Linked DNA regions of Actinomadura rubteroloni. The protein of the gene in region 2 binds, or shares a complex with, the protein of the main gene of each other region. Links are inferred from orthologs where the notes say so. Each region holds a gene or a part of one and is shown on either strand. Other genes may lie near its edges.

What was found. The genes of interacting proteins can lie anywhere in the genome.
Region 1: rplI (region 2) and rpmG share a complex: the UniProt entries of both Bacillus subtilis proteins name them as parts of the 50S ribosomal subunit. The link is inferred for Actinomadura rubteroloni from one-to-one orthologs.

The regions. Positions count from the first base shown.
Region 1 is NZ_MTBP01000002.1:1,947,089-1,952,296, forward strand. Bases 1-2,738 are described here. They hold rpmG (50S ribosomal protein L33), read right to left. Parts: upstream 1,583-2,738; coding sequence 1,418-1,582; downstream 1-1,417. Other genes in these bases: BTM25_RS20420 (UDP-N-acetylmuramate dehydrogenase), read right to left, coding at 1-388; BTM25_RS20425 (MaoC family dehydratase), read right to left, coding at 418-843; BTM25_RS20430 (MaoC family dehydratase N-terminal domain-containing protein), read right to left, coding at 843-1,280; BTM25_RS20450 (protein phosphatase 2C domain-containing protein), read right to left, coding at 2,140-2,738. Also shown: more of BTM25_RS20450, read right to left, coding at 2,739-2,883; BTM25_RS20455 (hypothetical protein), read right to left, coding at 2,903-3,124; BTM25_RS20460 (serine hydrolase domain-containing protein), read left to right, coding at 3,435-4,556; BTM25_RS20465 (GlxA family transcriptional regulator), read right to left, coding at 4,626-5,208.
Region 2 is NZ_MTBP01000001.1:774,484-782,400, forward strand. The notes cover bases 2,200-5,176. They hold rplI (50S ribosomal protein L9), read left to right. Parts: upstream 2,200-3,453; coding sequence 3,454-3,900; downstream 3,901-5,176. Other genes in these bases: rpsF (30S ribosomal protein S6), read left to right, coding at 2,225-2,515; BTM25_RS03610 (single-stranded DNA-binding protein), read left to right, coding at 2,554-3,132; rpsR (30S ribosomal protein S18), read left to right, coding at 3,200-3,436; BTM25_RS03625 (peptidoglycan recognition protein family protein), read left to right, coding at 4,051-4,743; BTM25_RS29045 (hypothetical protein), read right to left, coding at 4,746-4,928. Outside these bases: BTM25_RS03585 (DUF4190 domain-containing protein), read right to left, coding at 1-349; BTM25_RS03590 (deoxyribonuclease IV), read right to left, coding at 537-1,307; BTM25_RS03595 (hypothetical protein), read right to left, coding at 1,385-1,708; BTM25_RS03600 (hypothetical protein), read left to right, coding at 1,872-2,060; more of BTM25_RS03630, read right to left, coding at 5,177-6,278; dnaB (replicative DNA helicase), read left to right, coding at 6,614-7,917. UniProt on the Bacillus subtilis protein: Binds to the 23S rRNA.

The DNA.
Region 1 (5,208 bases), on a different replicon or contig from region 2:
CGACGTTCTGGATCGGTGTCGCGCCGACCCGTCCGGGGATGCCCGCCAGGCACTCCACGCCGGCCAGCCCGTCGGCGACGCACCGCGCGACGAACGGGTCCCACTCCTCGCCGGCCTGCGCCGCGACCACGACCCGTCCGCCCTCGACCGCGCGGCGCTCGGTGCCGCGCGTGCCGACGTGGACGACCGTCCCGGGGAACCCCGCGTCGGCGACGACCACGTTGCTGCCGCCGCCGAGCACCAGCACCGGCTCGCCCGCCTCGTCGGCCGCGCGGACGGCCTCGACCACGTCCGACTCGGTCGTGGCCTCCACGAACCGGCGCGCCGGGCCGCCCAACTTGAGCGTCGTGTATCCGGCCAGGTTCACGTCTTCGGCGAACACCGCCACGTCGTCCGTCCCCTTCTCTCGGCGGGCCGTCACGCGAGGCGGACGACGGCCTTCGCGCGGGTCAGCACCTTCTGGCCCTCCGAGCGGGCGGTGAGGGCCACGACGACGCGGTTGCCGTCCAGCTTCTCCTCGACCTTCCCGCTGATCTCCAGCGTCGCGCCGCCCTCGTCCGGCACCACGACCGGCGACGAGAACCGGACGCCGTAGTCCAGCACCGCGCCCGGATCGCCCGCCCAGTCGGTCACGAAACGTCCGCCCTGGGCCATCGTGTACATGCCGTGCGCGATGACGTCCGGCAGCCCGACCGCCTTCGCGTGGCTCTCCCGCCAGTGGATCGGGTTGAAGTCGCCGGACGCGCCCGCGTACATGACGAGGTTCGCACGGTCCACCGCGAACGTCCGTGCCGGGATCTCCTGGCCGGCCTCGACGTCGGCGTACTTCACCAGCGCGGCCATCAGGCGCCCCGTTCCACGATCGTGTTGAACGTCCGGCAGATCGGCTCGCCGCCGGTCGTCTCCACGGCAGTCTCCACGGTGATCTTCTCGTTGCTGCCGATCGCCTTGATGTCGGTGATCGTGGTGGTCGTCGTGATGACGTCGCCCGCGCGCAGCGGACGCGAGTACTCGAACCGCTGCTCGCCGTGGACGATCATCGCGTAGTTCAGGCCGAGCGCGGGATCCACCAGCGCCGGGTCCCCGAGCGTGACGACGATCGGGAACGTCGGCGGCGCGATGACGTCGGGATGCCCCGCCGCCTTGGCCGCCTCGGGGTCGCGGTAGACCGGGTTCGGGTCGCCGATGGCGTCCGCGAACTCGCGGATCTTCACCCGGCTGACCTCGTACGGCTCGGAGGGCGGGAAGCTTCGTCCGATGAAGTCCCGGTTCAGTGCCATGCCGTTCGTCCTCCCGCCCGACCGGGCGCCGAGCGCCCGCCATCCGCTCTGCCAGGGACCCTAACAGAACGGCGTTCAGCCCGCCCCCGGCGTATGCGGGGACGGGCTGAACGGACGCCGGGCGAACGCCGTCTGGGTCAGCGCGTCTCGCGGTGCGCGCGGTGGCAGCGGCAGTTCGGGCAGTACTTCTTGAGCTCCATGCGGTCCGGGTCGTTGCGCCGGTTCTTCCGCGTGATGTAGTTGCGGTGCTTGCACTCCTGGCAGGCCAGCGTGATCTTCGGCCGTACGTCGGTGGCAGCCACGATGGAGTGCCTTTCTGCTAGGTACAGGGACGTGACGTCGGCCGCCCTGCTCGGGCGACCGGTCGGAGCAACCAGGCCCGCCCGCCCCCGTCGTTGCCGGGGGCGAGAGGCCAAGGTAGTAGCGAGGGCCGGACTTGAACCGGCGACACAGCGATTATGAGCCGCTTGCTCTGCCTGACTGAGCTACCCCGCCGAGATGGTCAGCGTGACCGGGCGCCAGGATACCCGATGTCCGCTGCGACCCTGGAATCCGAGTTGCGCGAGACGACCCGGTTCCGGACGATCCGACCGACCCCAGGATACCGCCTGCGGGGATGACCTGCGAATCGCGCGGTGGCCGTCCCCAGACGGAACGGGAAAGGCCAGCCTCCGCGCGGAAACTGGCCTCTGACCTGGTGAGCCCCTTTACGGAATCGAACCGTAGACCTTCTCCTTACCATGGAGACGCTCTGCCGACTGAGCTAAAGGGGCCTCGTCGTCCTGCGGCCTCGCGGTCGCGGCGACGGGTGTAACCATACACGGCCGCGCACGCGGGTGCGACATCACTTCCGCCGGGGTCATGCGGGCGTTCCGCCGAGATAGATGACGGTGGCGTCGTCATGCGGCTTCCCTCGCCGTCCGGGCAGGTCATGGGCTTGTTCGGCGGCTCTTGTCCGGCGGATCAGCTCGCTCGGTCCCTGCTCTTCGACGAGGTCGAGAAGGCCTCGCCAGGTCGTCGTGCGGAAGCGTTCGACCAGGCGCGCGGCGCCGTCGGACAGCAGCGCGGCCCGCCTGACGTTCGTCGCCGTCCCGGTGAGCGCGTGCCGGGCCGCTTCCGGCCTTGCGGCGGCCACCCAGAAGCCGCCTTCGCTGTTGCGCGACCTGCGGACCGTCTCCAGGTCGTAGGCGGGCAGGCGGTCGACGCGGTCGTCCCGGATGACCTGGACGTCCCTGTCGTCCAGGACGATCGGGGAATCTGCGAGCACCAGCCAGTCCAGGCGGCCTTCGTCCCACCGGACCATCGCGACCGTGGACGACGGGCTATCCGGATTGTCCAGGTCGCAGCCTTCATGCTGTTCCCGGACGCGGTGGATGGCCTCTTCGAGGATCTCGGCGAGGCCTGCTTCGTCCTGCGCGGCGAGGCGGGCCGCGAGCACGCCGCCGAGTCGGCGCACCAGCCAGGCCGGCCCGTGCGCGCACCCGGTGGTCACCTCCGGGTGCTGGGTGGCGCCGTCGAGCACGACGGCCCAGCCGTCCCCCGCCGCCGCGAAGTCCTCGTTGATCAGGCCGGGCGTGGGCTCGGTGGCCATACGGACGTCCACCCCGGCCATTCTGCCGTGGCTACGCCGGAACCGGCCCTTCGAGGGGGTTGTGCTCCTTGCCGGTGTTGCCGCACATGCGACAGGGCTCGTCCACCCGGACCCAGTTGAGGGCACCGGCGGCGTCCCGCTCGGGCATCTCCGGACGCCACCAGCCCGTCCCGCCGCAGAACCGGCACGCCCAGCCGTCGCGATCGCACCAGGCGCACGGCTCGTCGCCGCACCGGTCGCGCTTGCCGCTCACCGGCGGTTCCCCGTTCCTGCGCAGCCGCTCGCCCACCCGTCCGGCGGAACCTCACCCCGTTCGCCCACACTCCCCCTCACACCCACAGCATCCCGCAGACTCCCCCCATCGTCCACGGCCCGCGGCACAGGCGATCCCGAGGGCAGGGCGAACGTTCGGCCTTACGCAGAAGCGACATTCGGCCGTGTTGCATGTCGGACAGGCCGCTCGGCCCGCCAGTCCTCCCAAGGAGACGCGCATGGCAGGAATTCCACCGTCACGACGCACAGCACTCGGCACGCTGGGCGCCGTCCCCATGACACTCGCCGGCATGGCGGCACTGGCGGGCCCGGCCCGCGCCGCCGGCCCGCCCCACCCCGGCCCCGTGCCCCGCGCTCTGCGACCGGGCGGCGAGTTCGACCGGTTCGTGGCCCGGCTGGCCGCGCAGGACGACTTCTCCGGCAATGTCCTGCTCATGCACGGGAACCGTCCGGTGCTGGCCCGCGCCCACGGCATGGCGGACAAGAAGAAGGCCGTGCCGAACGGCCCGGACACCATCTACGCGCTCGGCTCCATCACCAAGATGTTCACGAGCATCGCGGTGGCGCAGCTCGCTCAGCAAGGAAAATTAGAGTTCACCGACTATCTGGGCGCGCACCTGAGCGGCTTTCCCAAAGAGATCGCCGACACGGTCACCGTCCACCAACTCCTGACCCACACGTCCGGCATGGGCGACTTCATGCAGACCGACGGCTTCCTCGATCAAGCACGCAAGTGGACCAGCGCCGACCAGGTCATGGACGGCCTGCTCAAACTGGTCCGGACCGAATCACTGGTTTTCACGCCGGGCTCCCGAGTGGGCTACAGCAACTCGGGCTACCACGTGCTGGGCGAGATCGTCGCGAAAATCTCCGGCCAGTCCTACTACTCCTACATTCGCGAGCACATCTTCGCTCCGGCCGGAATGACCGACTCGGATTTCTACACCATGCCCCAGTGGCGCGACGACGAACGCATCGGGAACCCGTACACCACGACCTCGTCCGGTGAGCGCGTCGAGGCCTTCGACCAGCACTTCTTCATGGGCTCGCCCTCCGGGGACTCCTTCTCGCCCGCGCCCGACCTGGCCCGCTTCGCCCGGACGCTCCTATCGAACAAGCTGCTGAGCCCCGCGTACACCGAACTCGTCGTCTGCCCCAAGATCCCCGCGCTCCCGCCCCCACCGCCCCCCGGCCGCCCGCAGCTCCCCACCATGTTCAACGCGTACGCGCCGTCCGCGTTCCTCATCAACGGCCAATGGGCCGTGGGCCACACCGGCGGCTCCCCCGGCGAATCAGCGAATCTGGAATGGTACCCGGCCATCGACTGGATGCTGGTGAAACTCAGCAACTACGACGTGCGAACAACCAGCCAGGTCGACGCAATGGCACGCCAACTCATCACCGGCGGCTAACTCCAACAGCCCGGAATAGGGGCGTGCGATGGATGGCATCTCCAGGTCGGGGATCGGCGAGCAGACCCGTCAAGCGCTTGCGGCCTTGCTGCTGAAACTGCGCCGGTAGGTCTGCGGGCTGACGCCGGTGGTGCGCTTGAAGCGGTCGCGGAAGGTGGTGGACGAGCCGAATCCGACCTGGTGGCCGATGCGCTCGACGGAGTGCTCGGTGGTCTCCAGCAGGTGCTGCGCCTGGCGGATGCGGGCTCGGTGGAGCCATTGGAGCGGGGTGGTGCCGGTCTGGCTGCGGAAACGTCGGATCAGGGTGCGGACGCTTGTTCCGGATTGCGCGGCGATGTCGCCCAAGGTGAGGTCGCGGGCGAGGTTCTCCCGCAGCCAGGCCAGCAGCGTCTCCAACTCCGATCCCCGCGGCGCGAGAGAATGGTCGTGGACGATGAACTGCGCCTGTCCCCCCTCGCGTTCGAGCGGCATCACGGACAGGCGGGCGGCGTCGGCGGCGACGGCCGAGCCGTAGTCACGACGGATCATGTGCAGGCACAGGTCCATTCCGGCGGCGGCACCCGCCGAGGTGAGGAACTGGCCATTGTCGACGTAGAGCACGTCCGGGTCGACGGTGACGTCCGGGTACAGGGCCGCCAGCAGGTCTGTCGCG
Region 2 (7,917 bases):
CCGCCAGGCCCATCGCGGCGAACAGGCCGATGTAGAACAGCCAGAACAGGATCCAGCCGACGGACACGATGTAGCCGAGGATCAGTCCGGCGACCGCCATCCCCGAGCCGCCCTCGCCGGTACGCTTGATCTGGCTCTGCGCCACGTGCCCGAAGATGATCGCGAGGATCGACGTCAAACCGCACGCGACGAACCCGATCAGGCCGCAGACGAGCGACGCGGTGGCCATGCCGTTGGTCGGCGCGACGGCCGGCGGGCCGCCGTAGTAGTGGTGCTGCACCGGAGGCGGCTGCTGGGAGTACTGCGCGTAGGGGTCGTGCTGGCCATAGGGGTCGTACGGATTCGACATGGGATTCCTGATCGGGATCGCGCGCGTGCCGCCGTAGGCCGGACTGTGCGCTGGGGGGCTGGGTTCCGGATTATGCCAGTGTGACGTCCCAGGGGGCGGTTTGTCGCCGTCCCGGTCCCTCAGGATGTTAGATGCCGGGTCCGACGGCGCGGTTCCCGGCAGACCGGAAAAACGGAGGTCGGCCTGATCAGGCCAGGCTCTCCCGCAGCCACGCGATGTCGTTCGCCTGCCCCGCCGCGGGCGTCTCCACCACGACCGGCGCTCCCGCCGCGCGCACCACGCCGAGGATCAGCTCGGGGTCGATCGTGCCGCTGCCGATGTTGGCGTGCCGGTCCGCTCCGGAGCCGAACGCGTCCCGGCTGTCGTTGCAGTGGACGAGGTCGATGCCGCCCGTCACGGACTTGATGCGGTCCACGGCGTCGATCAGTTCCTCGCCGGCCGCGTGCGCGTGGCACGTGTCCAGGCAGAACCCGACCTTGCTGTCGATGTCGGTGACGCCCGACAGGATCTCCCACAGCCGGGCGATCCGGTCGAACCGGCGGGCCATCGCGTTGCCCCCGCCCGCCGTGTTCTCGATGTAGATCGGGATCGGCGTCTCCAGGCGCTCGAACACCTTGCGCCAGTTCTCGAAGCCGTTCTCCGGGTCGTCGTCCTTGAGCACGTGGCCGCCGTGGACGATCAGCGCCTTCGCCCCGATCCCCGCCGCCGCCTCCAACTGCTGCTGGAGCAGCTTCCGGCTCGGGATGCGGATGCGGTTGTTGGACGTCGCCACGTTGATCACGTACGGGGCGTGGACGAACACCTCCACGTCCGCGTCCCGGACGGCCTCGATCCCCTCCGGCAGGACCGGCTTCTTCCAGCCCTGCGGGTCGCCGAGGAAGAACTGGACGACGTCCGCGCCGCGCTCGCGGGCGCTCTCGATCGGCCGGTTCTGATCGACATGGGCTCCGATGCGCATGTTTCCGAGAGTAGCCGGGCTCCGGACGGGACGCGTCCGAACGCCCGTACCGGTCGCGCACCGGGTCACGCTCGGGGTCACATGGTGAAGCCGCCGTGCCGCAGCGCGAACCCCGCCCCCACGAAGGAGCCGACCATGCCGACGACGTTCAGCCACCGCTGCCCGGTGGTGACCGACATCATCTGCGAGTACAGCGCGACGGGCAGCCCGATGATGCCGAGGACGAGCCCGGCGACGTGCGTGGCCGAGATGAAGCCGAGGAACAGGGCGACGACGCCGAGGACGAACGCGACCGCGGCGACCATGTTGAACCGCGCGACGACCCGGGCGTGGGCGGCGGTCGTGGCGTGGGCGGTGTCGCCCGCTCCGCTCTCCCGGCCGCCGGTGACGTGCTGCGTCATGCCGACCTCCCCTTTCGGTAGGACCCGGCGCGGCGGCGCTTGCGCGCCGGTCCCGTAGAGATTCCCGGATGATCCCGGATCAACCGGGGGCCGGTCGGCGAAAACGTCGGACGCAGGCGGTACGGTCGAACAAGGTTTCGAGAGACCGGGAGGGCGGAGCGCGATGCGGGAGAGCGAACTGGCGGTCATCGGCGACGTGGAGCTGGTCGAGGAGCTGTCGATCCTGACGACCCAGACGGCCCGGATGCGCGCCCGGATGGCCGACATCATGGCCGAACTCGACCGTCGGCGGACGCACCGGACACCGCCGCCGTCCCGTCCGCCGCATCCACCGCGTCCGCACCGGCGCTGAGCGGGTTCGCCGAGGCTGGCGCGGTCGTCACCGGCGCTTGGTAGCCTGTAGCGGTCCCGCGGCAGGTCGCCCCCATCCGGAGCCGACGGCCGCGGTGGACGCACGAGCCCTCCTGTCACGGAAAGACCGTGACCGCACCAGTCCAGAGGAGGTAGGGACACAGCATGCGTCGTTACGAAGTCATGACCATTCTCGACCCGGCCATTGACGAGCGCACCGCCGGAGCGGCCCTGGAGCCGTTCCTGAACGTGGTCAAGACCGACGGCGGCAGCGTCGAGAAGGTCGACGTCTGGGGTCGCCGCCGGCTGGCGTACGACATCCAGAAGAAGTCCGAAGGCATCTACGCGGTGGTCGACCTGTCGGCTGAGCCTGCCACGGTCAAGGAAATGGACCGTCAGCTCAACCTGAGCGAGTCGGTCCTCCGCACCAAGGTCATCCGCCCCGAGGTCCACTGAGCCACGGCCAGCCCTCACACCAGCCGGAGCGAGCCACCATGGCAGGCGACACCGTCATCACCATCGTCGGGAACCTCGTGGAGGATCCCAACCTGCGTTTCACCCCGAGCGGCCAGGCGGTCGCGTCGTTCCGTCTCGCGTCGACCCCGCGGTTCTTCGACCGCCAGGCGAACGAGTGGAAGGACGGCGAGGCGCTGTTCCTGACCTGCAACGTGTGGCGGCAGGCGGCGGAGAACTGCGCCGAGAGCCTCACCCGCGGCATGCGGGTCATCGTGCAGGGCCGGCTCAAGCAGCGGTCGTACGAGACGCGCGAGGGTGAGAAGCGCACCGTGTTCGAGGTCGAGGTCGACGAGGTCGGCCCGTCCCTCCGCAACGCCACCGCGAAGGTCAACAAGACCCAGCGGCAGGGCGGCGGCGGGTTCGGCGGCGGCCAGGGCGGCGGCGGCTTCAACGGCGGTGGCGGCGGCCAGGGCGGCGGCTTCAACGGCGGCGGTCAGGGCGGCGGCGGGTTCAACGGGGGCGGCGGTCAGGGCGGCGCCCCGGCCGACGACCCCTGGGCCACCGGCGGCGGTGGCGGCGGGGGCGGCGGAGGCTACTCCGACGACCCGCCGTTCTAACCGGCACTTGCACGAAATCACCACGTCCATTCCCGCGTGAGCGGGGCTCTCTCTAAGGAGCACCACGATGGCGAAGCCACCTCCCCGCAAGCCCAAGAAGAAGGTTTGCGTTTTCTGCCAGGAGAAGATCTCCTACGTCGACTACAAGGACACCGGTCTGCTGCGGAAGTTCATCTCCGACCGCGGCAAGATCCGTGCCCGTCGCGTGACCGGCAACTGCACGCAGCACCAGCGCGACGTCGCCACGGCGATCAAGAACGCGCGCGAGATGGCGCTGCTGCCGTACACCAGCACCGCGCGCTGAGAAGGGGGGTCACCGAGATGAAGCTCATCCTGACTCAGCAGGTGTCCGGGCTCGGCGAGCCCGGCGACGTGATCGAGGTCCGCGACGGCTACGGCCGCAACTACCTCGTGCCGCGCGGGTTCGCGATCAAGTGGACGCGCGGCGCGGAGTCGCAGGTCGAGTCGATCAAGAAGGCGCGGTCGGCGCGCGAGATCGCGACGGTCGAGCACGCCAAGGAGGTCGCCGGCCGGCTCAAGTCGATCAAGGTGACGCTGCGGACCCGGACGGGCGCCAACGGCCGCCTGTTCGGCGCCGTGACGGCCGCCGACATCGCCGCGGCCGTCAAGGACGCCGACGGTCCCGACCTGGACCGCCGCCGGATCGAGATCGGCAACCCGATCAAGACGACCGGCACGCACCAGGTCAGCGTCCGCCTCCACGCGGAGGTCAGCGCGACGATCGACGTCAACGTCGTGTCCGCCTGACGCAACGCGAGCACCGACGGCCGGGTCCCCGCGACGGGGGCCCGGCCGTTCCGCGTTCCGGCGCAACGCCCAAGATCATCTGGTTGCCGCCCCCCGCGGCCTGCGTCGATTACCGTCCGTTACAAGATCATGTGCGGACGGGGGTGGCCGGTGGAGTTCACACGGCGGGTGCTGCTCGGGGGCCTGGCGGCGGTGCCGTTCGGGCTGGGCGGCGGCACGGCGGCGGCGGCGCGCAGGCCGGAGGTGGCGGCGCGGGAGCGGTGGGGGGCGGTTCCGGCGACGTCCGCGATCCGGGTGCTGGACCGCGCGCCGGACCGCATCGTCGTCCACCACACGGGCGGAGCGAACGCCACGGACGTCTCGGTCGAGCACGCCTACGAGTTGTCACGTTCCATTCAGCGGTTCCACATGGAGGGACGCGGCTGGAGCGACATCGGGGAGCAGCTCACGATCAGCCGGGGCGGCCAGGTCATGGAGGGCCGCACGGGCAGTCTCGCCTCGATCGCGTCCGGGCGGCTGACCGTCGGCGCGCAGGTGCTCGGCCACAACGAGCACACGCTCGGCATCGAGAACGAGGGCACGTACATGGACGTGGACGTCCCCGATCCGCTGTGGGCGTCCCTGGCCGAGACCTGCGCGTGGCTGTGCGCGGCGTACGACCTGGACCCGGGCGACGCGATCGTCGGGCACCGCGATTTCAACTCCACGGACTGCCCCGGCGACGTCCTGTACGCGCGGCTGCCGGAGCTGCGGCAGGAGGTGGGGGCGCTGCTCGGCCGGCGCGTGCGGGCCGTCCGGCGGACGCGTGTGGCGGGGCGGCATGGCACGTTCCGCCGCGACTGAGGTCAGTCGCGTCCGTAGCGCGTGCGGCGGCGGGCGATGTCGGGGTCGACGGTCTCGACGAGCGTCCACAGGAGGGCGATGCGCTCCACCAGCACGTCCGGCGGCAGGCCGGCGGGACCGTCGGCCGCGAGATCGTCGATGGCCTGCTGGAGCCGGGCCATCCGCTCGCCGTACGTAGAACACATGTTCGGATCGTAGCGAGAGTGATCGTTGTCGCGTCCGTGTTCGCGCTAGTGACGCACGGCACCCGTGACGAGCCAGGCGTCGCCGCGTGCCCGTGCGGTGAGCGTGACCAGCCGGGTCGCCATCCACAGGCCGATCGCGAGCCACAGCGCGACCAGCCCGGCGTGGCGGGCGGCGAGCGCGGCGGGGAGGAAGACGGCGGTGGCGAGGACGGTCGTCCGGGCGAGGTACGCGCCGTCGCCCGCGCCGATGAGGATGCCGTCCAGCACGAAGACCGCGCCCGCGACCGGTTGCATGAGCGCGACGACGATCAGGGACGCGAGCAGCAGGCGCCGCACGTCCGCATCGTCGGTGAACAGGCCGGGCAGCCACGGCCGGACGGCGAGGACGAGCGCGCCGAAGACGACCCCGCAGCCGACGCCCCACCGCACCATGCGGCGGGTCACGTCGCGCGCGTCCGCCGGGTCCGCCGCGCCGAGGTACCGGCCGGTGACGGCCTGGCCGGCGATGGCGATGGCGTCCAGCGCGAAGGCCAGCAGCGTCCAGATCTGGAAGCCGACCTGGTAGGCCGCGATCTGCGGGTCGCCCATGCGCGCGGCGACGGACGTCCCGACGAGGAGGACGGCGCGGAGCGCGGCCGTCCGCAGCAGCAGCGCGACCCCGGCGGTCGCGGCGGTGCGCAGGCCGGCCGTGTCGGGCCGGACGGACGCGCCGTGCCGTCGCGCCGCGCGCAGCACGACCGCGACGTAGACGGCGGCGCTCCCGGTCTGCGCCAGGACCGTTCCAGCGGCGGACCCGGCGATGCCCCGATCGAGGACGAGCACGAACAGCGCGTTGAGCGCGAGGTTGACCGAGAAGCCGCCGACGGAGACGGCGAGGGGCGTGCGGGTGTCCTGGAGGCCGCGCAGGACGCCCGTCCCGGCGAGGACGACCAGCATCCCCGGGATCCCGAACAGGCTCACGCGCAGGTACGTCTCGGCGTGCGGCGCGACGGCGGCGGACGCGCCGAACAGGTCCACGAGCGACGGGACGAGCGGGAACCCGAGCACGACCAGCGCGACGCCGATCAGGGCGGCGAGCCAGACGCCGTCCACGCCCTGCCGGACGGCGGCGCGCAGGTCGCCCGCGCCGACCAGCCGCGCGACCCCGGCCGTCGTGCCGTAGGCGAGGAAGACGCAGAGGTAGACGAGCGTGGCGAGGATCTGCCCGGCGACGCCGAGCGCGCCGAGGCTCTCGGTGCCGAGGTGCCCGACGATCGCCGAGTCCGACAGCAGGAACAGGGGTTCGGCGACGAGCGCGCCGAAGGCCGGGACGGCGAGGCGGAGGATCTCCCGGTCGCGGGGGCCGAGCATGATCCTCCTCACGCGGCCGGGCCGGTAACCGACAATCCCATTTTAGTACTTACACGACATTTCGGGCGAACTTTCTTTCGCCCACACCCGGTGGATGAAGTCCGTGCAGGTCAACCGGTGTTCGCGGCGCGACGGCAGTTGTTGTCCACAGGGGTTGTCCACAGGTCCTGCACACGTTTGACGGCGTGTCTGCACAGGTTATCCACAGGGTCGTCCACATTGCTCTTTGCTCCCCGGGCGCGGGGGCTCGCAGAATGTCAGACGCTCGGGATAGACGTGGGATGAACACACGGCGACGGCGAACGGGGCCGCCGGCGCCGAGGGAGGGGGCCGCCATGAGCGTCACGGACCTCGGCTCTGAGGAGCGCGAGTTCGAACGCACCCCGCCGCACGACATCGCCGCGGAACAGGGCGTGCTCGGCGGGATGCTGCTCTCCCAGGACGCGATCGCCGAGGTGGTCGAGGTGCTGCGCACCGCCGACTTCTACCGGCCCGCGCACCAGATCCTCTACGACGCCGTCCTCGACCTGTACGGCCGGGGCGAGCCCGCCGACGCCGTCACGGTCGCGGGCGAACTGACCAAACGCGGCGAGATCGGGCGCGTCGGCGGCGCGCCCTACCTGCACACGCTCATCTCGTCGGTGCCGACGGCGGCCAACGCGGGCTACTACGCCAAGATCGTCCGCGAGCGGTCCGTGCTGCGCAAACTGGTCGAGACGGGCACGCGGATCGTCCAGATGGGCTACGCGGCGGACGGCGCCGACGCCGACGACGTCCTCGACCGCGCCCAGGCCGAGGTCTTCGCCATCGCCGAGAAGCGCTCCGGCGAGGACTACCTGCCGCTCAGCGAGATCATGCCGGACGCGCTGGACGAGATCGAGGCGATCGGCAGCCGCGGCGGCCAGATGACCGGCGTCCCCACCGGCTTCGCCGACCTGGACTCCCTGACCAACGGCCTGCACTCCGGGCAGATGATCGTCGTCGCGGCCCGTCCCGCGATGGGCAAGGCCCTCGCCCTCGACACCCCGCTCCCCACGCCCACCGGCTGGACGACGATGGGCCGCGTCCGCGTCGGCGACCGCCTGATCGGCGCCGACGGCCGCCCGACGCGCGTCGTCGCAGCGACCGAGGTCATGGCGGGCCGCCCCTGCTTCGAGATCGAGTTCTGCGACGGCGAGACCATCGTCGCCGACGCCGACCACCAATGGCGCACCACCCCCACGCCCCAACGCCACCTCGCCCGGAGCACCACCGCCCACGCCGTCACCGCCCACGGCATCACGGCTCACGGCGGCGTCCACGGCCTCACGGAGCGCCGGTACGGGCGCACAGCCGTGCTGGGCGCCCGTTTGAGGCGTGCTGGCGGGGCGGGACGGCGTGCGGTCATGGCGTGCCGGGGCGCGGCGGGCGTGACGGTGACGCGGGCCATCGCGGACGACCTTCGCCGCGGCGTCCGGCACGTGGTCGAGCACGCGGCGGCGTTCGCGCTGCCGCACGCCGACCTGCCGACGGACCCGTTCGCGCTCGGTGCCCGGCTCGCGCGGCGCGGCGCGGCGCGGATCCCCGCGCGGTACCTGCGCGCGTCCGCCGAACAGCGCCGCGCGCTCCTGCACGGCCTGCTCGGCGCGTCGGCGTCCGG